2 regions of the Bradyrhizobium sp. AZCC 1578 genome follow, and region 2 is predicted to be linked to the other one. Evidence: riboswitches for the same ligand, from Rfam matches in the RefSeq annotation. Region 2 holds a riboswitch; the other holds the start of a gene.
The links. Region 2 has a riboswitch for S-adenosylmethionine ahead of V1290_RS16270 (O-succinylhomoserine sulfhydrylase). Riboswitches for the same ligand answer to the same signal wherever they lie in the genome.

Region 1: linked by a shared signal. The riboswitch ahead of metX (homoserine O-acetyltransferase MetX) and the one ahead of V1290_RS16270 (O-succinylhomoserine sulfhydrylase) in region 2 are both predicted to bind S-adenosylmethionine.

Annotation. Positions count from the first base shown of each region.
Region 1 covers NZ_JAZHRZ010000001.1:4,838,630-4,850,898, reverse strand. Annotated here, with positions in the region: gene fsrB (siderophore utilization protein FsrB) at 1-342, opposite strand, end outside; gene V1290_RS36555 (TonB-dependent siderophore receptor) at 439-927, opposite strand; partial or broken gene V1290_RS23245 (TonB-dependent siderophore receptor) at 962-2,692, opposite strand; gene V1290_RS23240 (hypothetical protein) at 3,507-3,698, opposite strand; gene V1290_RS23235 (DUF1488 family protein) at 3,918-4,196, opposite strand; gene V1290_RS23230 (hypothetical protein) at 4,503-4,799, opposite strand; gene V1290_RS23225 (hypothetical protein) at 4,792-5,061, opposite strand; gene V1290_RS23220 (hypothetical protein) at 5,188-5,391, opposite strand; gene V1290_RS23215 (TIGR02594 family protein) at 5,644-6,288, opposite strand; gene V1290_RS23210 (alpha/beta fold hydrolase) at 6,766-7,638, shown strand; gene metW (methionine biosynthesis protein MetW) at 7,929-8,597, opposite strand; gene metX (homoserine O-acetyltransferase MetX) at 8,599-9,861, opposite strand; SAM riboswitch at 9,944-10,023, opposite strand; gene V1290_RS23195 (chorismate mutase) at 10,188-11,036, shown strand; gene hisC (histidinol-phosphate transaminase) at 11,064-12,161, shown strand; gene V1290_RS23185 (prephenate/arogenate dehydrogenase family protein) at 12,158-12,269, shown strand, end outside.
Region 2 covers NZ_JAZHRZ010000001.1:3,405,214-3,417,482, reverse strand. Annotated here, with positions in the region: gene apaG (Co2+/Mg2+ efflux protein ApaG) at 469-861, opposite strand; gene V1290_RS16285 (OpgC domain-containing protein) at 1,114-2,373, shown strand; gene V1290_RS16280 (SGNH/GDSL hydrolase family protein) at 2,370-3,131, shown strand; gene V1290_RS16275 (SGNH/GDSL hydrolase family protein) at 3,144-4,175, shown strand; gene V1290_RS16270 (O-succinylhomoserine sulfhydrylase) at 4,332-5,525, opposite strand; SAM riboswitch at 5,597-5,676, opposite strand; gene V1290_RS16265 (2'-deoxycytidine 5'-triphosphate deaminase) at 5,796-6,902, shown strand; gene V1290_RS16260 (alpha/beta hydrolase) at 6,922-7,818, opposite strand; gene V1290_RS16255 (ABC transporter ATP-binding protein) at 7,833-8,558, opposite strand; gene V1290_RS16250 (ABC transporter permease) at 8,555-9,688, opposite strand; gene V1290_RS16245 (acyltransferase family protein) at 9,700-10,923, opposite strand; gene V1290_RS16240 (PQQ-dependent sugar dehydrogenase) at 11,067-12,269, opposite strand, start outside.

The sequences.
Region 1 (12,269 bases), 1.4 Mb from region 2:
GGTGTTGGGATCGAGGAAGATCTGGTTGTAATCCAGGCTAAATCGCTTGCCGGTAGCGGGATCGATCCGCGGCAGCACGAAGAACCACAGCGATTCGCCCTTTTCCGGCGTCATGAACATGTGGACGACGCGCGCGCGCGGATCGCGCTGCTCGATCAGCTTGACAAGTTCGACGGAGGCAATCGCGGGACCGCTGCTGGTCACGTCGAACAGGTGCTTGTTCAAGAGGTCGTCGATCTCGTGATCCCACGAGATGATCGCGCCGGTGATGCCCGAAAAAAACAGAAAGCCGGCGGTGAGAAGGCCGGCCCAGCGATGCAGTCGCCCGAAGATCGATTTCATGGCTTCGCCCATGCTGTTGGGTACTTCAATGAGCAAACATCATCACCGCCGGTCGACCGACCGGCGGTGATGTATCCGTTGCATTTCGCGGTCGACCTACCATCGATAGGTCAGCTTGGCGATCGCCTTGCGGCCCTCGGCATAGAAGCAGCTCGTATAGCCGTAGCAGGCCGCGACATAGCGGGTGTCGGCGATGTTGGTGACGTTCAGCGCCAGGCGATAGTTGTCTTTGGTGTAGGCCAGCAGCGCGTCGACCGCGGTCGAGGCCGGCACCTTGAAAGTGTTGGCATCGTCGCCGAAGGTCGAGCCGACATAACGGACGCCGCCACCTACCTGGACGCCGGCGAGCGGCCCGCTCTGCAGCGTGTAGTCGGTCCACAGCGCGAACCGGTTGAGCGGCACGGTGGTCGGCGCCTTGCCGACGCTTACGGGGTCCTCCGTGACCACGGCATCGATGTAGGAGTAGGCACCGCGAACGTTGAAGCCTTCGATCAGCGTGGCCGTGCCTTCGAGCTCGATGCCGCGCGAGTTCACCTGCCCCCCTCTGCTCGGCGGTGTAAAGCGGCGGCGCGAAGGTGACGACATTGGACCGCGTCAGATCGAACGCCGCCAGAGTGATCAGCGCATTGATTCCGACCGGCTGATATTTCACGCCGACTTCATACTGGACGCCGGTTTCCGGCTTCAGCAGCTCGCCCGCGGCGCTGGTGTTGAGCACCGGCAGGAATGATTCGGCGTAGCTGAAATACGGCGCGATACCGTTGTCGAAATTGTACATCACGGCGGCGCGGTGGGTGAGTGCCGAGTCATTCGTTCTCGCGGAAGACCCGGGTCTCGCGGCAGCCGCGGCGAGAAAGTCGTCCAGATCGGTCGTGGCGAAGTCCTGCCGGGCGCCGAGCAGGAACGAAAGCCGGCCGAGCTTGATCTGATCCTGCGCGTAGAATCCGATCTGCGACTGCTTGATGCTCATATCGTCAGCAGGGCCGAGATTGGTCCATGTGTTGGTGTAGACAGGCGCAAACACGTTGATCTTGCCGGTGCTGTACGCTGAAGCGACGTCCCGGAACGAGGTGTTGCGGTAGTCGATGCCGAACAACGTGGTGTGGCTCAAAATGCCGGTGACGAATTTTCCCTGGAGCTGATTATCGACTGCGAAGGAGTTGATGGTCGTTGCACCGCCAGAGCCGGCACGCGACATCAGGCCTGCGGCTTCGTCGGCCGCCGAGGCGTAGCCCAGGCCGTAGAAGCTCTGCTGTTCATTGTGCATCCACGCATAACGCAGGTTCTGCCGGAACGTGAGCGCCTCGTTGATGTCGTGCGAAAGCAGGTAGCCCGCCGTGGCCAACTCGGTATCAAACCGGTTGAAATTGGGCTCGCCGCCGAAAAACGTATTCGGAATGATGCGGCCGTTGTTCGGAAACACCGTGCCCGACGGCGGCAGGAATTGCAGGCCCCAGCCGGCGGTGTCCTTTTGATAGTTGGCCAGCAGCGTGATGGTGGTGTCTTCGTTCGGCTTGATCGTCACCGCCGGCGCGATGAAGACGCGGTTGTCCTTGGTGAAATCGACCTGGGTTTCGCCGTCGCGGACAGCGCCGGTGAGGCGCCACAACACCGTGCCTTCCTTATTGGCGGGGCCGCCGACGTCAAACTGGCCCTGGTAGCGATTGAAGCTGCCGCCCGAGACGGAGATCTCGCCGAACTGGTGGGCCGTGGGCAGCTTGCTGACATAGTTGAGAATGCCGCCGGTGCCGCTGCCGCCGTACATCACCGAGGATGGACCCTTCAGCACTTCCAGACGCTCGGCGCCGTAGGGCTCCAGACCGAGGAAGTGCACATAGCGGCTGCTGGGCAGCCGCAGGCCATCGAGATAGAGGCCCGGCATGGTCATGTCGAAACCGCGGATCTGCAACCCGCCGAAGCGCGTGTCGGAACCGCCGTTGACGTCGCCGCTGACGCCCGCCGTGTAGCGCAGCGCCGCGCCGACCGATTCCGCCCCCTGGTTTTTGATCTGGTCGGTGGTGACGACGGAAATCGACTGCGGGGTTTCGATGATCGGCGTGTCGGTCTTGGTCGCGGTGCCGGTGCGGGTTGCGACAAAGCCGCGCACGGGACCGTTGGCGCGTTCGCCGGCACCTGGGCCCGATGCAGGCACAGCCGGTGCCGGCTGCGGGTTGGCGGCGGCGCGAGTGACGCGCGTCGTGCGCGTGGTCGCAGCGCGGCGGGATGGTTGGGCCGCGGCCGGGCGCGCGCGCTGCTGAGGCGCGTCCACGGTGACCGGCGGCAGTGACGACTGCGCCAGCGCAGCGCCTGTCTGCAGGGAGAAGCTGCTGACGGCCCCGAGGCAGATCATTCGCAAGAGTTGAAGTCGAGTGGCGGAAAACGAATGAAATGCTGTCAGTGTCACCCTTAGATACCCCGAAGTCTGCCGGCTTGGCCGGTAGGATTTTTGATGCCCCGCTCTAACGCAGACATCTTCGGAGTTCGATGGGTGGTTGCTAGAATTGCTCCAGACTGCGCGATCGATGGGGAATATCCCGGAAATCGTTCAATACGCGCACGTCGTTTTGCAAACAGCCACCACATACGGCGGTGATCTCATCATCACGTCAATGCGACGGGAGAGAAGCGCCGGTTTGCCGATGGCAACAGCGCGAGAGACTTGCGATCGCGTCGTTCAATCGTGACGCGCATCAGCGTCGCGCCGACGCACAGGGTCGCCTCGAACTGGATTTCAGATTCCAAGCGCAAGAAGGCCAGTACAAACCACAATCAAACTGACGACGATAACCGCAAGAAAACTGGATGAAGCAAAATCTTCGCGCATGACGACACCTACTGCCTCAGGCAAATCTCTCGTGAGCCTGAACCCTCGCCCCAGGGAGTCTCACATAGCCTCCGGTTGTTTGGCAGAGCCATCAAACCACTGGTTTGTTTCAGGGTGTCTTCGTTGGACTGATAAAACGACTTCGTCGGAAGGTCCTGCTGTTGCGTCCCAGAGTTCCCACGAAACCATCACGAAGCGTGCTCGACGACGAAGCGTGCTCGACGATAGAGGGTGGGCACGGCGCACGCGCGCCTTTGCCCACCCTACCGTTCAGCCGCGCCTCAGCTCGTCGGCATGACGTAGGCGTAGATGCGGCCGCGCGAGACTGGGGCCGGCGTCCCTAAACCGTCGCCCGTTCGCCGGCCATCGCACGCTCTATCGCGTCTATCAAGACCTGGAGCTCGACGAATTTTAGGCGCGCGCGCTCCGCCTTGTCGCGATCGAACGGCGCGGCGAGCACCTTTGCGTGTGCATCGCGATCCTCAATCATGCGGTCACGAGCCTTCTTCAAGATCTCATGGCGTTCGTTCATCTGGTCACTACCTCCATCGTGCCGAAATCCCTCAGGCGAAGCGGACTACCAATTGATGATCACGGCGCCGGCAATGACCAGCCCCAGGAAGACCGGCAAAAGTATGGGTGGGACAAGCCCCTCGCTGAGAGCGAATTTTTTGGGATCGGGCATATACTCACCTGTTCAGTTCAGGCGGGACATGCCGCCGCATTTCTTTTCGAGTCAGGCCTGCTCGATCTATGCGCGAAAATCGATGCCGCGCAAAATAATGCCTGGGGGGTTGCCTTCAAATTCTCCGGCGAGAAATTTCCGGGAAGCGCATTGCTCGATCCGATCCCGCAGCCGCACGAATTGTCGTTCGCGCTGGTCCGCCGCTGTACGCGAGACATGTTCGAGATCGTCCATCGCTGCGGCGCTGATGGCGCACGGTATCACCGTGGCACCGTCCATCATCGAGAACAGCACCACCATGCGATTGAAGTCATAACCACCGATGTCGCCGCGCACGAGTGTCATTTGATCCATCTCCGGCTGGTAAAGGCCATGCCGCGAGCTTTCATGCTCATCATTTCTTTCGAACGGGTTGAGGATCGATCTCCGCAATCCTGCGCAGGCATTCGGCTTCCGAATCGTGCGGACCAGAGACGAATGTTCCGCTGACTTTGGTGGAGTACCATCCGGAAACGACGCCGAGGCGGAGCGATTCTTCAGTCTTGACGTGACGAGGCGAGAGATTTTGCATTCGGTGCTTTCAGTTGCGCGTTCGAGGTAATTCGAGTGCGTGGCAAGAAGCTCGACGGCCGAGCCGGAATATTCGCCACGTCAGCTTTCACCAGCGAGGCGGGTGAGGTCGGCCAGTACGGTGGCCACGAGGTCGCGGTGATGCGTGTCGGTCGGCGCCAAATCCGCCGCATAGAGATTAAGGACGTACCGCGCCTTTGCGACCGCTTCCGGCCACGACTCAGCCGGGACGGTCAGGAGCTGTAGCTCGAGGGCGGCCTGGCGGTCCCGCTGCAGCTTTGCGTTAGCCTCGACGTCGGCGAGCGCGCGGCGGATATCGGTCGCCTTTTGCGCCGCCATGCCCCGGTGCTTGTCGAGATCGACCGGGGTTTCACTCACGAGACGCGATCGCGTCGTCGCGCTGCGCATCGGAAAGATCGACCGAGCTGATCGAGATCATTTCCGTCGAAGCTTGGCGCGGCGCCGCGCCGGGGACCATGATCATGGTGGCGACGCGGCGGAAGCTCTGAAATGAAAGTCCTTCGATCATTTCCTCGTCGGTGATGACCTCATAAGCACCAGGCGGCAACAGCCGGCCGACCCCCTTGAGATGGAACGGACGCTTGAAATGAATCATTTCCCGTCGCGAGCGCATGGTCATGTATCGACCGTGCGCCCTTTCCCCGCAAATAGCTATCGATTTCTCGAACACAAAGCGGCATTCGTCCAGGTTAGGGTAACCCGCGCCAGCCGCTGAACCGGGGACTAATACGGCCCGGCATCGCAATTACGAGAACAATCGATCGGTCGCCTTGTCGAGCCGCTTCGCCGAACCGCTCGCGTCACTTAAATGACCAACCAATTCACCGGATAGCCGGTAGATGTTCTTGCCCTTGAGGTCAAAGAGCTTCTTGCCGCTAAGATCGAAAATTTCGGGACCGACCACCACAGCGACACGGGTTCCCTTACTGTTGAATATGTTGCCGTTCATGAGCGGCCTCCTTGTTTGACAGCCCGCTGTGAATGCTGCGCCCATTCGTCGTCAGTAGCGAGATAAATCGACCGGAGCCCGCGCCTTTACTGCGGCGGCCTCAGCGGACTGCCCAACCATCCCAGCGCTATGCGCAAAGCGCCGGCCGCCGAGGTATCTGTCTTCCCGGCCTTCACCCCGCCTGCAAGCATCATCGTGAAGGCAGCCTCGCCCCGCAAGGAACGGGGCGAAGCGCCGCGACGCAATCCGCCCTCAGCTCGTCGGCATGACGTAGGCGTAGATGCGGCCGCGCGAGACTGGCAACTCGCGGACGCGGTTGCCGCTGTTGCCGGAGATCATGATCGGATTGCCCTTGGCGTCGATGCCGGTGATGATGCCGACATGGCCGCCGCGGCGGCCGCGCGACATCACCGCAATGGCGCCGACCTGCGGGCCGGCAACGCGCTGGCCGTATTTCGCGAACGAGCTCGCCATGTCCGAGCCGGTGCCGCGATAGCCGGAATGTTGCAGGACCATGTTCATGAACCGCGCGCACCACAGGCTGCCGCGTCCCGTGGGGTTGCCGCCGAGATATTTCCGTGCTTCGGCCACGACGTTCGATGAGGTGAAGCTGGATGCCATCGCGCCGCCGGTCGGCGGTACCGTCGAATTGGATTCGACGCTCGTTCCTGGCGTGACGCTGGCGTTGGCATCGGCAAGACCGCGCGCGTGCATCTGCGTGACCGCGCGCTCCCAGCGCGATGTGTGCCGGGCGTGCCGGATCCGGGCACGACGGCCGGCGCGATCGGCGCGCGCTGCCTTGACTGTGTTGGACGAGACGAAACCGCCGGGTGTCACCATCTCGGCGCTGCTTCCCAGGAAGCTCGGGTTATTCTCGGCAAAGCCGCCTGTCTGCATTTGTGCAGCCCTGCGCTTCCAGCGCGACATCCTGAGAGCATGGCGATGGTGGCGATATGCATAATGCTTGACGTGATGGCCGGCGTGATAGGCGCGAGCGTGTCGCCCTGCGCCGTGATGTGGTCTTGCTGAAGCCGGAGAGACAAATACGAAGATGGAAACCGAACACAGTGCCAGCGCAATGAAACGAAGCGACCGGCGAAACGCAAACAACTGACTCATACTTGGACCTCTAACACTCCCACACTTTGCGTTCGTCTACGAACGAACGCGGCCGGCGTTTTGCGTTTGGCGATGTGACGAGAGGAAGATTTTGTGTGGCGGAGAGGAAACAATTTCGGGGTGATTCCGCGACGATTCGATGGCGAAAATGAACCTTTCCTGCCGCATTGCAGCCCCGAGAATTAATTGCAATTTTGTGGGTTAGCTGCGCAAGGAAGTTACGAAACAACAAGAAAATCGAGAGAGGAATCCGAAATGCCCTATGCCGTCGCCAAGGATCGCGTGCGTCTCTATTTCGAGGAGGCCGGAAGCGGGACGCCGATCATCTTCCTGCACGAGTTCGCGGCCGACCACACCAATTGGGAGCCGCAGATGCGCTACTTCTCGCGTGGCCATCGCTGCATCGCCTATTCGGCGCGCGGCTATACGCCATCCGACGTGCCTCCCTCGGCCGAGGTCTACACCTACGAGTATTTCTACACCGACGCGCTCGCCGTGCTCGATCACCTCGGCATTGCCAAAGCGCATTTCGTCGGCCTGTCGATGGGCTCCTATTCCTCGCTGCAGATCGGCCTCAACGCAGCCGACCGCGCGCTGTCGATGACGCTCGCCGCCGTCGGCGCCGGCTCGTCACTCGAACATCTCGACGCCTTCCGCGCGCAATGCGTCGCCAATGCCGAGCAGTATGAGGAGATCGGATCGGTTGAAGTCGCCAAGGTGACGCGTGAGGCGCCGAGCCGGATTCCGTTTTTGCTGAAAGACCCGCGCGGCCACGCCGATTTCTACGCCGCGCTGGCGCGGCACGATGCCAGGGGCTCGGCCAACACCATGCGCAGCTTTCAGGGCAAGCGACCGTCGATCTACACCATGACGGATGCGATCCGACGCGTGCCGACCCCGGCGCTGATCCTGTGCGGCGACGAGGACGACAACTGTATTGAACCGAGCCTGTTCCTGAAGCGGCATTTGCCGGCCGCGGGGCTCACGTTCTTCCCGAAGTCGGGCCACGTGCTCAATCTGGAAGAGCCGGCGCTGTTCAACGAGATGGTGGAGCGGTTCATCGCGCTGGTGGAAGCCGGGCGATGGCCGGCACGCGATCCGCGGTCGATGGTGGCGGCGGTGGTCTAACTGCAGCGCAGCACACGTGATGGACGCACCGGCGGAAGGGTTCCCTCTCCCCTTGCGGGAGAGGGTTAGGGAGAGGGGTGCCGCTTGCTCCGTCGTTGGACGGATAAAGATGGCCTCTGCGAAGACCTTCTCTCGCGATGCGAGTCGTGTTGAGCTCACCGTATCTCTTCTGCTGGAGCCCGGGGCTACCCCTCTCCCCAACCCTCCCCCGCAAGGGGGGAGGGAGCCCTGACAGCGTGCTTACCTCACAATGGTGCGCGATCCGGGTCGCTGGTGGCGGTTTGACGGCGTCACTTCCCCTTCCCGCCCCTACTCAGCAAAAACACGCCCTGCTCGCCGAACATGTTCCAGACCCACCAGGGCAGGTTCAGCGGCACCGGGCGGCCGTAGAGATCGAGCGCCACCGCGCGCTCCATCTTGACGTTGATCTCGTCGCAGAGCTGGACGAAATCCTTGATCGTGCAGAAATGGATGTTCGGCGTGTCGTACCAGGTCGCCGGGAGGTTTTCGGTACGCGGCATGTGGCCGCCGACGAGCAGTTGCAGCCGCATCTTCCAGAAGCCGAAATTCGGAAACGACACGATCGCGCGCCGGCCGATGCGCAGCAGGTTTTCCAGGACCGGTTTCGGCTGCCGCGTCGCCTGCAGCGTCTGCGACAGGATGACATAATCGAAGGCATCGTCCGGATAATTGACGAGGTCGGTGTCAGCGTCGCCCTGCACCACGGCGAGCCCCTTGGCGACGCAGCGATTGACGCCCTCGCGCGACAGCTCGATGCCGCGGCCATCGATGCCGCGGCTCTCCAGAAGTTGCAGCAATTCGCCGTCGCCACAGCCGACGTCGAGCACTTTTGAGCCAGCCGGAATCATTTCGGCGACGAGGAGATGATCGGTGCGATATTTGCCGGTGCGATCGGGAGCGATGCCGCCGAGCGGCAGGGCCTGTTCCTGTAACGCCATGTCAGGCTCTATCTCTCTTTTTTGACGCGTTTTCTTCACTTGAACCGGTATCCACTTCGCTCGAAAACGCTTTGCTATCAAGGCCGCGCGCATTGCCCGCGGATTCTAGGAAGGCGCGAGAAATGTCGAAGAACTCGGGCACGTCGAGCAGGAAGGCATCGTGGCCGCGGTCGGTCTCGATCTCGGCGAACGACACTCGCGCGCTCGAAGCATTCAGCGCATGCACCAGCGCCCGCGATTCCGAGGTCGGAAACAGCCAGTCGGAGGTGAACGACACCACGCAGAAGCGGGTCTTGATGCCGCGAAACGCTTCCGCCAGCACGCCGTCATGGTCGGCGGCGATATCGAAATAGTCCATCGCGCGCGTCAGGTAGAGATAGCTGTTGGCATCGAAGCGCTCGACAAAGGAAGAGCCCTGATAGCGAAGATAGCTTTCGACCTGAAAATCCGCATCGAACGAAAATGTCGGCAGCTCGCGATCCTGCATCCGCCGCCCGAACTTGCGATGCAACGCGGCGTCGGAGAGATAGGTGATGTGCCCTGCCATCCGCGCCACCGCCAGTCCGCGATGCGGATGCGTGCTGCGCTCGAAATAGCGCCCATGGTGCCAGTCCGGATCAGCCATCACGGCCTGCCGGCCAAGTTCGTGAAACGCGATATTTTGCGCCGAATGGCGCGTCGAGCAGGCGACCGGTAGCGCCGAAAACACCCGTTCCGGATAGGCTGCCGTCCATTGCAGCACCTGCATGCCGCCCATCGATCCGCCGATCACGCATAACAATGTTTGGATGCCCAGCCGGTCGAGCAACATGGCCTGCGCGCGGACCATGTCGGGAATGGTGATGATCGGAAAATCCAGTCCCCACGCCTTGCCGGTCGCCGGGTTGGTCGAGGCCGGACCGGTCGATCCCATGCAACCGCCGATCACGTTCGAACAGAGGATGAAATATCTGTCGGTATCGAGCGGCCGCCCTGGACCGACCATGATTTCCCACCAGCCGGCCTTGCCGGTCAGAGGATGCACGTTGGCGACATGCTGATCCAGCGTCAGCGCGTGACAGATCAGGATCGCGTTGGAGCGGTCGGCGTTCAGTTCGCCATAGGTCTGGTACGCGATCTGGAATGGCGCGAGATCGATGCCGCAATCGAGCTTCAAGGGCTGCTCGATGCCGAATTTGACCACCGGCGAGGTCGGATGATCGGCCTCGTGGGCACGGTCCTCGCTGTGAATCGACGGGCTGGATACCGACTGCAATTGTGTCATCCCGACCTTCCTCCTTGCGGAGGTCCTTACAGACAGAAATCAGGCCGCAAAAAACCCGGCCTGAACGAAAGGTTCGGCCGGGATCAATCTGTCCCCGGCCTGTTTAGCGAGTTGTTTAACGTGGCTGCAAGCCGGCCGGCTCAAATGACCACGGAATGGAACAAAGCTAGTCCGAAGCAGGTCCCTCGTCAAGGCAGCCGCATGGTTAACCCTGCACCGATCATGGCGGATCTGACGTTTCTCTTTGCTTTCGACGGCCGTCTTTTCTAATCAATGCACCTTGCTGGGTGGTGATTTCAGACCGATCCGGCGCTGAAGGTTTTAACATGTCCAAGGCTCCCCCGGCTCCGCCCTCGCTGCAGGAATTGCGCAAGGAGATCGACGCGATCGACGAGCAGGTCCATCGCCTCTTGATGGCGCGCGGCGACATCATCGACCGCCTGATCCAGGTGAAGCAGACCCAGGAGGTGGGCTCGGCGTTCCGGCCCGCGCGCGAGGCCAGCATGATGCGCAGCCTGGTCGAGCGCCATCGCGGCATCCTGCCGCTCGATACCATCGAGAGCATCTGGCGCGTCATCATCTCGACCTTTACTTACGTCCAGGCGCCGTTCTCGGTGCATGCGGACGTCTCGGTCGGCGAGCCCGCGATGCGGGATTCGGCGCGGTTTCACTTCGGCTTTGTCGTGCCCTATGTCGGCCATTTCAGCGCACAGGCCGCGGTTGAAGCCGTGGCGAAATCCAAGGGCGATCTGGCGCTGGTCTCGGCGGTCTCGAGCCGCACGCCGTGGTGGAGCGCGCTGGAAGCCGAAGGCGCGCCAAAAATCATTGCCCGGCTGCCGTTCCTCGAGCGCGCCGATCATCCGGCCGCGCTGCCGGTGTTCGTGATCTCGCGCGTGGCCGATGATGCCATGGTGACGGAGGTGCAGATGTGGAGCGTCCGCGTCTCGGGGTGGAACGCCGATATCGCCCGCGCGCTCGCCCCGCTCGCCGAAATCGTCGCCGTGCCCGATACCGCTTTCGACGGCGCGGCGCTTTTGGTGTCGGATGCCGGCGCCGGGTTCGAAAAGATCAAGACCGCCCTGATCCAGGCCGGCGCCTCGGTGCGCTCGTCGGCTCTCGTCGGCAGCCACGCAACACGCTATACGGTGCCCCCGAACGGGTCGGCGAAGCCTTAAACGCCGTCCGAAATTCCGGAGTTGAAGATGAACCGCCCCGTGCCGAATCCCGGCATTCTCGATATTGCGCCCTACACGCCCGGCAAGAGCCCGGTGCCGGAGCCGGGCCGCAAGGTGTTCAAGCTGTCGGCCAACGAGACCCCGTTCGGGCCGTCGCCGAAGGCAATCGAAGTCTACAAGCACGTGGCTGATCATCTGGAGGACTATCCGGAAGGAACCTCACGGGTGCTGCGCGAAGCGATTGGGCGCGCCTACGGGCTCGATCCCAACCGCATCATCTGCGGCGCCGGCTCGGACGAAATCCTTAATCTCTTGGCGCACACCTATCTCAGCCAGGGCGATGAGGCGATCTCGACCGCCCACGGCTTCCTGGTCTATCCGATCGCGACGATGGCGAACGGCGCCAAGAACGTTGTCGCGCCCGAGACCAATTTTACCGCCGACGTCGATGCCATTCTCGCGCGCGTGACGCCGCGCACGAAACTGGTGTGGCTCGCCAACCCGAACAACCCGACCGGCACCTACGTGCCGTTCGACGAGGTCAAGCGATTGCGCGCTGGCCTGCCGCCACATGTGCTGCTGGTGCTCGACGCTGCGTACTCCGACTACGTGTCGCGCAACGATTACGAGCTCGGCCTGGAGCTGGTGGCCACCACCGAAAACACCGTGATGACGCACACCTTCTCCAAGATTCACGGGCTGGCGGCATTGCGGATCGGCTGGATGTTCGGTCCGGCGCACATCATCGACGCGGTCAACCGCATTCGCGGGCCCTTCAACGTCTCGACGCCGGCGATGCTGGCGGCGGTCGCCGCGATCGAGGACACCGCGCATGTCCAGAAGTCGAAGGCGTTCACCGAAGAGTGGCGCAACTGGCTGACGGAGGAGATCGGCAAACTCGGACTGAAGGTGACGCCGAGCGTCGCCAATTTCGTGCTGATTCACTTCCCGACCGAGAAGGGCAAGACCTCGGCCGATGCGGACGCGTTCCTGACCAAACGTGGCTTGGTGCTGCGGGCACTCAACAATTACGGCCTGCCGCATGCGCTACGCATGACCATCGGCACCGAGGAGGCCAACCGCCTCGTCGTCGACGCCTTGCGCGACTTCATGGCGGCCAAGTGAGTACGGTACCGATCTTCCGACGCATCGCGCTGATCGGCTTCGGCCTGATCGGCGGCTCGATCGCGCGCGCGGTGCGAGTCCAGGGGCTCGCGAGCGAAATCGTCACCA
Region 2 (12,269 bases):
GCCCACCATCATCCTCGATCGCGCTTGATGATGGTGGGCACGCTTTGCTTTGCCCAGCCCACGGACTGTCGTCATCCGCGAAGACGGGTGACCCAGTATCCCAGAGACAGCAGTGATCGAAATCGAGAAGTCGCGGCGTACTGGGTACCCCGCGTTCGCGGGGTATGACGGTGATATGTTGCGTCGCTACCACCGCGTCATTGCGAGCGCAGCGAAGCAATCCATCTATCCCCGCGCTGAGGCGTGGATTGCTTCGCTTCGCTCGCAATGACAGGGATAAGGCCACGGCAAACACATTCGTCATGCTCGGGCTTGCCGCCTCCGCTGAAGCTTCGGCGCGCCAGCACGGGAAAGCCTCGGCGAAGCCTTGGCGTAGCCGGGACCCGGGCATCCGTCACCCTCGGAAGAATCATGCGAAGAAAGATGGATCACCGGGTCAAGCCCGGTGATGACAAGCGCGAGCGCTCGTCAATTCAACACCCGCTTATTATCCGGGCTGTCCAGCGAGAACGTCGGCACGTCGATCTCGAAACGCTCACCGCTTTCGCTGACCATTTGATAGCGCCCGGTCATGAAGCCCGATGCGGTCGGCAGCGGCACGCCGCTGGTATATTCGAAGCGCTCGCCTGGCGCCAAAACAGGCTGTTCGCCGACCACGCCCTCGCCGCGGACTTCCTGCTTGCGGCCGGTGGCGTCGGTGATGATCCAGTGCCGGGTACGAAGCTGCACGGTCTCGGCGCCGGTATTGGTGATGACGATGGTGTAGGACCAGAAATACTGGCCCTTGTCGACCGACGAGCGCTCGGGGAGGAAGTTCGGTTCGACGGTGACTTCGATCTGGCGGGTGACGGCGCGGTACATGCGAGCAAGCTTCCGGGAATCCTGTGTCGCATCATAGCCGGGAATGCCGGGGGAACCAATCTCCGCTGCGCCGGGTTGCCCGCTTGCTTGATCGCGGTTTCAACATAGTTCCGTTCTAGAGCGCAGCCGCGCTGCCCGGCCCCGGACCTTCCGCTTGCGTACCCCTTGCGTATCTGGTGTGCAAGTTGCGGGCCGATGTTATCTTTTCCGGACAGTGCACGCGCAAAAGCTCAATTGCCCAAACGGTGCCAGATGTCGTCCATTGCCGATCCAGTCGCCGGAACGCCTCGCAGCGATGCCAAGGCCAGCGATGCCAAGGCCGCCGCTGCATCTTCCGCGCCGGCGATTGCGTTCCCGGTAGCCGGCGAGCGCGAATTGCGGCTCGATCTGTTTCGCGGCATGGCGCTGTGGCTGATCTTCATCGACCATCTGCCGACCAACATCCTGACCTGGTTCACGATCCGCAATTACGGATTTTCCGACGCCACCGAGATCTTCATCTTCATCTCCGGATACACCGCCGCCTTCGTCTATGGGCGCGCGATGCTCGAGGCCGGTTTCGTGGTGGCGACCGCGCGCATCATGCGGCGCGTGTGGCAGATCTACGTCGCCCATGTGTTCCTGTTCACGATCTTCCTGGCGGAAATCTCCTACGTCGCCACCCGTTTCGAGAACCCGCTCTACAGCGAGGAAATGGGCATCATGGATTTCCTCAAGCAGCCGGATGTCACGATCGTCCAGGCGCTGCTGCTCAGATTCCGGCCCGTCAACATGGACGTGCTGCCGCTCTACATCGTGCTGATGCTGTTTCTGCCCATCATCCTGTGGCTGATGAAGTGGCGGGCCGACGTCGCGCTGGGACTATCGGTGCTGCTCTATGCGCTGACCTGGCACTTCGACTGGTATCTGACGGCCTATCCGAGCGGCTTCTGGATATTCAATCCGTTCTGCTGGCAGTTGCTGTTCGTGTTCGGCGCCTGGTGCGCACTGGGCGGGGCACAGCGCATGTCCCGCATCCTGTCGTCGCCGGTGACGATGTGGATCTGCATCACCTACCTGGCGGCGGCGTTCTTCGTCACACTCACTTGGCACATTCCGCAACTCAGCTTCCTGATGCCCAAGCGGATCGAACAGTGGATGTACCCGATCACCAAGACAGATCTGGACGTACTGCGGTTTGCCCATTTCCTGGCGCTGGCCGCGCTCACCGTGCGCTTCCTGCCCAAGGATTGGTCGGGCCTCAAATCGCGCTGGCTGCGACCATTGATCCTGTGTGGCCAGCATTCGCTTGAGATATTCTGTCTCGGCGTCTTCCTGGCCTTTGCGGGACACTTTGTGCTGGCCGAAGTCGGTGGGGGTGCCCTCACGCACGCCCTGGTCAGTCTTGCCGGTATCCTCATCATGTGGGGCATGGCGTGGGTGATTTCGTGGTACAAGCATTCGGCCGACAAAGGAGCCTCAAAAACGAAAAGCACGGCAATCAACGCCGATATGGCGGGAGGAAGCGCATGAGGCCCGGCTCGGGAACTGTGCTGGTCCTGGCGCTGCTTGCGGGTCTTGCAGCGGCCGGATTGGCTCGCGCCCAGGATGCCGCCCCCCAGGCTTGCGAAGTTCCCCCCTACCTCCTCTCCACCGAGAGCACGCTTCCCAAGGTGGCCGAGGCCGTCAAGAACGCCCGGCCGCTGACCGTCCTAGTGGTGGGGAGCCGCTCATCGACCATCCTGTCCTCTGAAAACAGCGCCTATCCGGCCAGGCTGCAGGCGGCGCTGAAGGAGAAGCTGCCCTCCACCCCAATCAACCTCTCCGTGGAACTACAAACCGGCAAGACCGCCGAGGAGGTGGACGCCGGCCTCGTTAAGCTGGTGGAAGCAAAAAGGCCTACTTTGGTCATCTGGCAGACGGGAACCGTCGATGCTATGCGATCCATCGATCCTGACGATTTTCGCGGCGCCGTCGACGAAGGGGTTGCTGCGCTGCAAAATGCGGGAGCCGACGTGGTTTTGGTCAATCTGCAATACAGCCCGCGCACCGAAACCATGATTTCCGCGCCGCCGTACCTAGATAATATGCGCGTGGTGGCGCAGCAGCATAATGTTCCGCTGTTCGATCGGTTCGCCATCATGCGCCACTGGAACGACGCCGGAGATTTCGATCTGTTCAGTACCTTTCATGGCACCGACATGGCCAAAAGGGTTCATGCCTGCCTAGGCCGGGCGCTGTCGAAATTCGTGCTCGATGCGGCCCGCCTCGATCAGGCGCAGCAGAATTAGGAACTGGCGTTAATGAGTTCTCACTGCCCTTTTCGTTTGTCGACATTGCTGACTGTCTTCGCCGCGGGCCTCGCGCTGTTGATGCCTGCCGCGGTGGCGCCCTTGCATGCCCAGACGGCTTCGCAGCAAGCCGGTCAGCAGGCGGCGCTATCCGATGGCGCCAAAGCGGAAAACGACCCGGACAAAAAACCCGCGGCTGAAGGCACCCCGCCGCAGGCCGCGCCGGCGGCCGCCGGCAATCCGGCCGCGCAGAAGGGCGTCACCGGCAAAGCGATCGACAAGGTGAAGGAAGTCGCGAAATCGGCCGGCGACATCTTCAGCCGCGTTCCCTGCCTGCCGCCGAAGGGCGCTTCCAAATCGATGGGATCGCTGCCGCGTGTCGCGAACAAGCTCGTCGCGGGTCAGCCGGTGGTGATCGTCGCTTTCGGATCGTCATCGACCCAGGGGTACGGCTCCAGTTCACCGGAATTCACTTATCCGAACAGGCTCGCGGCGCAGCTACGCCGCAAATATCCGACGGCCGACATCTCCGTCGTCAATGCCGGCAAGGGCGGCGAGGACGCGCCGGAAATGATGAAGCGGCTGCAGACCTCCGTGATCGACTTGCGTCCGGATCTGGTGATCTGGCAGGTCGGCACCAATGCGGTGCTGCGCAACCTCGATCCCGCCGAGACCGTCAAGCTCATCGACGAAGGCATCGCACGCATTCAGGCTGCGGGCTCCGACGTCGTGCTGATCGATCCGCAATATTCGCCGCGGGTCAACGAGCACGCCGAAAGTGCCGGCAAGATGATGAAGCTCTTGAACAAGACGGCCGAGCTTCGCAAGGTCGGCATCTTCCCGCGCTTCGCGGTGATGAAGGACTGGCACGAGCGGCAGGCGATTCCGATCGAGAATTTCGTGATCGCCGACGGCCTGCACATGAGCGACTGGGGCTATGCCTGCTTCGCCCAACTGCTCGGCGACGACATCATCAAGTCGGTCGGCCAGATCAAGCTCGGCGTCGCCGTGCCGTCGGACGTGCGAGCCTATCGGCCGATGTAGCCGTCGTTCCTGCCTCCGTGCGCAATCGCGCACTCGGCGCAGGGACCCATACGCCGCGGCCCTGGTGATTAGAGGCGGTGGTTGACGCCTTGCTTAACCCACCACACCCTGTGGTTATGGGACGACACCTGTTGTGTGGCTACGCGCGTAGCGAGCTCACGCCTTCTCCAGCGCCTGTGCAAAATCCTCGATCAGATCATCCGCATGCTCGAGCCCGGCCGAGAAGCGGATAAAGCCTTCGCTGATGCCGAGCTCGGCGCGCGCCTCTGGCGTCAGCCGTTGATGCGTCGTCGTCGCAGGATGGGTGACGAGGCTCTTGCTATCGCCGAGATTGTTGGAGATGCGCGAGATCTGCAACGCATTGAGGACGCGGAAGGCGGCGGCCTTGCCGCCCTTGACCTCGAAGCCGATCAGCGTTGAACCGCCGCGCATCTGCTTCTTCACCAGCTCCGCTTGCGGATGATCGGCGCGGCCGGGATAGATCAATCGCGAAATCTTCGGATGGCTTGCCAACGCCTCGGCGATTTTCGCCGCGTTGTCGGTCTGCGCGCGTACCCGCACGCCCAACGTCTCCAGTCCCTTGAGCAGGACCCAGGCGTTGAAGGGCGAGAGCGATGGCCCGGTCTGGCGCATGAAGTTGTGAATGTGCTCTGCGATGAAGGCTTCGGACGAGAGAATGATGCCGCCGAGGCAGCGCCCTTGACCGTCGATATGTTTGGTTGCGGAGTAGACCACGACGTCGGCGCCGAGCGAAAGCGGGCTCTGCCAGATCGGCGTGGCAAAGACGTTATCGACGACCAGCCGTGCGCCGCCCTTGTGCGCGATCTCGGCAATCGCCGGAATATCGAGCACATCGAGCGTCGGGTTGGTCGGGCTCTCCAGAAACAAGGTCTTGGTGTTAGGCCGCAATGCGTGCTGCCATTGGTCGAGATCTAGGCCGTCGACCAGCGTCGTTTCGATCCCGTAGCGCGGCAGGAGGTCCTGCACGACGTAAAGGCACGAGCCGAACAGGGCTTTCGAGGCTACCACATGATCGCCGGCTCTGAGCGGTGCGAGGATCGCGGTCGTCACCGCGGCCATGCCGGTGGCGGTGGAGCGAGCAGCTTCCGCGCCTTCGAGCTCGATCATGCGGCGCTCGAACATTGAAATCGTAGGATTGGAATAGCGCGAATAGATAAAGCCGGGATCCTCGCCCTTGAAGCGCGCCTCGCACTGCTCCGCGCTGTCGTAGACATAGCCTTGGGTGAGGAACAGCGCTTCCGACGTCTCGCCGAATTGTGAGCGCAGCGTGCCGCCGTGGACGAGGCGGGTTTCGGGACGAAAACGCTTGGTAGAACCAACTTCAGACATGTGACCTCCGTCGTGACCACCGGAAAATGGTCACAAAAAAACCGGCCTGGAAGAATTTCCACAGGCCGGGATCACACGTGTCCCCGGCCTGTTTAGCTACTTATTTAACGTGGCTGCAAGCCGGCCGGCTCAAATCACCACGGGATAAGTCATGCTGATATTCGCTTGCGCCCTTTCAGTCAAGGCAACCATCGGATAACCCCTAAAAGCCCATATTTACGAGGTTTGGATGACATTTGGGCATCCAGGGCCACCTCAGAGGACCGCGCCGTGTCGTTCACGCTTCCGCCCGACGGTAACGGAATTCTCCCCGACCGCATGATCGCGGCGATGGCGGATGCGGGCCTGATCCTGCCGGCCTATCCGTTTGTCGAGAGCCAGATCCAGCCCGCAAGCCTCGATTTGCGCCTCGGCGACGTTGCCTATCGGGTGCGCGCGAGCTTCCTGCCTGGGCCGGGCGCGACCGTCGCCGAGCGCATCGACGAATTGAAGCTGCATGAAATAAATCTCTCCGACGGCGCGGTGCTGGAGACCAATTGCGTCTACATCGTGCCGCTCCTGGAAAGCCTCGCGCTGCCGCCGGAGATCGTGGCCGCCGCCAATCCGAAGAGCTCGACCGGACGGCTCGACGTCTTCACCCGCGTGATTGCCGACGGCACCCGTCGCTTCGATATGATCGGCGCGGGCTATCACGGCCCGCTCTATGCCGAGATCAGCCCGAAGACGTTTCCGGTGCTGCTGCGGGAGGGCTCGCGGCTATCACAAGTGCGTTTCCGCACTGGAGATGCCATCCTCAATGCCGACGAGCTCGACGCGCTGCATGGCGCCGAGCGCCTGGTCGATATCGATAACGCCGATCTCGCCAATGGCGTGGCGCTGTCGGTCGATCTGTCCGGTGAGAACACAGGCGGGTTCGTCGGCTACCGCGCCAAGCGCCACACCGGTGTGGTCGACGTCGACCGCCGCGGCGGCTATGCAGTCGATGAATTCTGGGAGCCGATCCCGGCACGGTCAGACGGCAGCCTCATCCTCGATCCCGGCGAGTTCTACATCCTGGCCTCGAAGGAGGCCGTGCAGGTGCCGCCGGATTACGCTGCGGAAATGGTGCCGTTCGATCCTCTGGTCGGCGAATTCCGCGTGCACTATGCGGGGTTCTTCGATCCCGGCTTCGGCTATGCCGGTGCCGGCGGGCAGGGCGCGCGCGCCGTACTCGAAGTGCGCTCGCGCGAGGTGCCGTTCATCCTCGAGCACGGCCAGATCGTCGGCCGTCTGGTCTACGAGAAAATGCTGTCGCGGCCCGACGCGATGTACGGCCAGCGCATCGGTTCGAACTACCAGGCGCAGGGGTTGAAGCTCTCCAAGCACTTCCGGGTGTGATCGCCTGCGCCGGCGCGCCTCAGCCGCGCACGTCAGAGATAAACTCGCCGATCTGCGCAATCGCCTGACGGGCTTCCGGCAACACCGGCACGAATAATTGCCAGACGTGCGGCATGCGCCGCCAGATCTCGAGCTTGCTGCGCGGATTGTGCGACCGCAGCTTCTCCACCATGCGGACGGCGTCGTCCTTCAGAATTTCATCGCTGCCGACTTGAATAAGTACCGGCGGCAATCCGGCGGGATCGCCGTAGAGCGGCGAAGCGTAGGGCGTGCGCGGATCGGCTCCGCCGAGATAGAGCTTCGCCAGATCGGGAAGATCCTCGACATTCAGCATCGGATCGGCCGCTGCATTCGTCTTCAGCGAAGCGCCGGTCAGGGCCAGATCGGTCCAGGGCGACAAGGCGACGGCCGCGGCCGGAAGCGGCTTGCCATCGTCACGGAGCCTCAACAGCAGGCCCAGCGCCAGGCCGCCGCCGGCCGAATCTCCCACTACGAACAACTGGCGACTATCGGGCGCGTGATCGACGAGCCAACGACAGCCCTCCACGGCATCCTCAAGCGCTGCCGGAAAAGCGTGTTCCGGAGCGAGGCGGTATTCGAGCGCCCAGACGCGGGCTTGCAAGGCGTCGGCAATCCGCCAGAGGAAGTGCCGGTAGTAGACCGGCGCGCCGGAAACATAGGCGCCGCCATGAAGATAGAGCACGTTACGTCCGCGCCGGGATGCCGGTGTGGTAACCCGGTGAAATCGCACCCGACCGGCCTCGATCTCGACTGTTGTGCTCCGGGCGGGCGGATGCGGCACAAACCGCTCCATCGCACGCATGTTTCGCCGCCATTGCTCGACATCGAGACTCCCGCCGCGCCGCTTGAGCAACATGCGAATACCGATGCGCAAAAGTTCGGCTCGCAGGCTCATGGCGGCCCTTGCGCTCAGGCCCTGAACGGCACGGCTGTGGGCATGCGCGGACGGTCGGTAGGCTCTTGCACGATAAGACCGTCCTCGATCTCGACAATGCGATCGGCGTAGGGGAGGACGCGCGGATCGTGGGTGACGACCAGCACCGCCCGCTCACGCTCATGGGCGGTCTCGGCGAGAATACGCATGATGCTCTGGCCGTTTTTTCCATCCAGTGCCCCGGTCGGCTCGTCGGCAAGAACGACGGAAGGGTTTGCGACGAGAGCCCGCGCGATGGCGACCCTCTGCTGCTCGCCGCCGCTGAGACCTCCCGGCAAACTGTCCACCTTTTGCTCGAGCCCGACCATTGCTAGGGCCTCCCGCGATTTCTGCGCCGCGCGCCTGCCGTGCTCGCCACGAATATCCAGCGCCAATTGCACATTCTGGGTCGCGGTCAGCGTCGGGAACAAATGATAGGACTGGAATACGAAACCAATATGCTCGCGCCGAATCCTGGCGAGCGCTTCCTTGTCGGCGTCGGCTGTCGGCGTCCCGCATATGGTGACGCTGCCTGAACTCGGCGTCAGCATGCATCCGAGGACTAAAAGCAGCGTAGTCTTGCCGCTCCCCGAAGGGCCCATCAGCAACGTCAACTCGCCCCGCCGCAGCGAGAGGTCGATGCCGCGCAACGCGTGCACCTCGCCGGCGCCGCGACCCAGCCTCTTCTCGACCGACTTGGCTTCGACTACATGGTCATTCATCGCATGAACACCGTGGCTGGGTCGATACGAACGACACGGATGATTGCTCCAATGCCGGATGCTACGCACATCACCACCGTCAGCGCGAACAACGCCGCCATCAGCCATGGCGTGATGACAATCGGCAACGCGCTTTTGGCGGTGATCTGGACGACGATCGAGCCGATCCCGGCGGCGATCGCAAATCCGATCACGGCGTTGATGAGTGCCTGATAGATGATCACGGTGTAGATATAGGCGTTCGAGGAACCCATCGCGCGCAGGGTGGCGAATTCATTCAGATGATCCTTGGTGCTGGAGTAAAGCGTCTGCGCGACGATCACGGTGCCGACGATCACTCCGAGCAATGCGCCGGCAAACAGCGCGGCTCCGGCCCCCGTGCCAAACAGCCAGAACGACCGGCTGCGGCTGCGGAAATCGTCCGACGTGAGAACCTCTGCATCGCCGACCTCCGCGCGAATGGCGCTGAGCGCCTTCTCCCGATCGGCATCGCCTTTCAGCCGAACCAGAACGCTGCTGGCGCGATCACGCGGCGTTCCGGTGTAGTTGCGCGCGTTTTTCAGATCCACAAACACGTACGGCGTCGTGGCGAACGAGCGGATGCCGTCGGTGACCGCGACCACGCGCACCTTGCGGCCACGGACTTCTGCCGTCGAGCCGACGCCGCTGACACCGAGCCGGTCAAAATAGGAGCGGTCGACCGCAACGTTCGCCCCTTGCGTCAACGCCTGCACGTTGCCGTCCACGACGTTGAACGGTTGCAGGCTGCCGTCGCGCAGGTCGGCGCTCACAATGAAGACCGGCGTCACCTCGCCGCGCTCCAGGCGCCAGTCCGAAAAGCCGATCACGAGCGGGACGGCCCAACTAACGCCCTCCATGGTGGCGACGCGGTCGCGCAGCTTGACGTCGAGCAGCGAAGGATCCTCGAAGCATTTGGCGCCCTTGGGCAGGATCCACAAATCGGCGGAGGCATTGTCGATCATGGTCGTGACCATTCGGCCGAACCCGAGGAACAGGCCCATCTGGATCATGACGAGGACGACCGAGAAGACGATTCCGACCATGGTCGCGACGAAGCGAAGCCGATCGTGGAACAGGTTGCGGGACGCAAGTGTCAGTACCAGCGACATGTCGGCATCCGTTATCGCGGTTGATTGGCGATGGCTCTCTCGTCTTGCGGCTCGGAATGGCGCGAAACCAGCGCTCTCACGCCGATTTTTATTCCGGCGCTTGCAGCCAGACTTGCGGCGAGCGCAGCGGCAAAAACGATCGTCGCCTTGCCGATCGCGTTGAGATCGACATCAAGCAGCGCGTATTGCAGCCACACGACCACGGCGTAGTGCAGCAGATAGATGCTATAGGCATTGCTGGAGAGGCTATCGAGCAGGCGGTCGCGCGATTGCAGCAGCCGAAGGCAGATCGCGAGCAGACACAGAGCGGCGGCCGCGGAAGCAACTGGAAACGCCAGCGCCGAAGCCAGACGAAAGAGCGGCGCGCTCGCCTGCCACTCCGGCAAGGTCAGCGATGTGAACCCGCCCCATACGGACATGCTAGCGATGGCGGCCGCAAGCCAGGCCAGCCAATGACGTGCAAGCGGACCATCGGGACGCAGTATGCTGTGCTCGTGGCTGCCAATCGCAAATCCGGCGAAGAAATAGACCACGTAGTGCAGCGGCCGGCTCAGCTGAAATGAAAATGGGCCGAGAAAAGTCCACTCCCACGGTGTGAAGGCCATCGCCAGCGGCACATAGGCCAGCGCAGAGAGCGCCGCCAGCGCAATGAAGAACATTAGCGGGCGATCGGCAACGCGGGCGACCAGCGTGCTCAATGCCCGAAGCCAATGCGGGGCGAACGCGTGGAGGGCGGCGGCAACGGCGCCCAGCAGAAAGATCTGCCACAAAAACCATTGCGGCCCGGCAGGCCACATCGGAAGCGCGCGCCAGTGTTGCCAAAAGGCGCTGAAGGAGGGATCGGCCGCGGTCAGCCGATAGGACGCGAAGTAGGCGAGAGGGCTGAGAACGCCGACGGCAAAAACGAACGGCAGGCCGATCCGCCACGAGCGCTCCAAGGTGTAGGTGCGAGGCCCCTTGCGGCCAAGGCTGGACGGCGTGAACAGACCGGCCAGCAAGAACATCAGCGACATCAGGCTGACATCCTGCCACGCGCAAAACAGGTCGAAGCCGAACCAGCGCTGGCTATCGAGGATTGGGAATGCAATCCAGCGATAGGGCGGTGCGTCGAACGGAAAGGGATCGGCCGGTTGCGATGCGAGGTACGGCAGCACGGAGTGAAACGCGACCACGATGACGATGGTAATCGCGCGCAAGTTGCTAAGGGGCACGTTGACCTGTGATAACACGGCCATTCGTCCACGCTGCCATCCCACTGATCTGGGAACCGGCAGGGGGTCAACGTGGAGCCGGCGCGCTCGTTCCCGCTAACGTGCGGAACTCGCCCCTTCGGGAGCGTTGTCCCCAGCCGGGCCGGCCGTGGGAAACTGTGTTGCTTTTACCGCGATGCCGACCTCGCCGCCGGCGTCACGCGCCAGATCGTGTTGCCGACATCGTCAGCCACCAGCAGCGCGCCCTGCTTATCGAGCCGCACCCCGACCGGGCGGCCCTGCGCCTGGCCCTTGTCGTTGAGGAAACCGGTGAGCACGTCCTGCGGCGGTCCGGATGGCTTGCCGTCCTTGAAGGGGACAAAGATCACCTTGTAGCCGGAGGGGGGCTTGCGATTCCAGGAGCCGTGCTGTCCGATGAAGGCGCCGCCCTCCATCTCGGCAGGAAACAGCTTGCCGGTGTTAAACGTCAGCCCGAGCGAGGCTGTGTGCGCGCCCAACGCATAATCCGGGGCCATCGCCTTCTGCACGAGATCAGGCCGCCGCGGCTCGACGCGGGTGTCGACATGGTCGCCAAAATAGCTGTATGGCCAGCCGTAGAACGCGCCGTCCTTCACCGACGTCATGTAGTCCGGCACTAGATCGTTGCCGAGTTCGTCGCGCTCGTTGACCACGACCCAGAGTTCGCCGGTCACTGGATTCCAGGCCGGGCCATTCGGATTGCGCAGGCCCGAAGCGAACACGCGCCATTGACCGCTGGCGCGATCGACTTCCAGCACCGCCGCGCGATCCTTCTCGGCATCCATGCCGTTTTCACCGACATTGCTGTTGGAGCCGACCGTTGCATAGAGCTTGGTGCCGTCGGGGCTGGCGGTGAGATCCTTGGTCCAGTGATGATTGAGGTTGCCGGCGGGCAGGTCCGCAAGCTTGACGCCGGGTCCGCCGATCTTGGTGTCGCCTTCGCGATAAGGGAATTTCATGATCGCATCGGAATTGGCGACATAGAGCTCGTCGCCGACCAGCACCATGCCGAAGGGCGAATTCAGCCCGCTGATGAAAGTGGTTCTTAGCTCGGCAACGCCGTCGCCGTCGGCATCGCGCAGCAGCGTGATGCGGTTGGCGCTGGGAACGCCGGCGCCCGCCCAGTTCTGCGCCTGCTTGTAGATGAAGCCCTTGATGCTCATGCCGCCGCCCTGCTTCGGCGGCGCGTTGCTCTCGGCAACCAGCACGTCGCCGTTCGGCAGTGTGTAGACGGTACGCGGATGTTCGAGGTCGAGGGCAAAGGCGCTGACCGTCATGCCGTTTGCGGCGGTCGGCGTGGCGCCGTTCGGCCAACGCTTGACGGTTGCGATGTCCACCGTCGGGATCCAGGA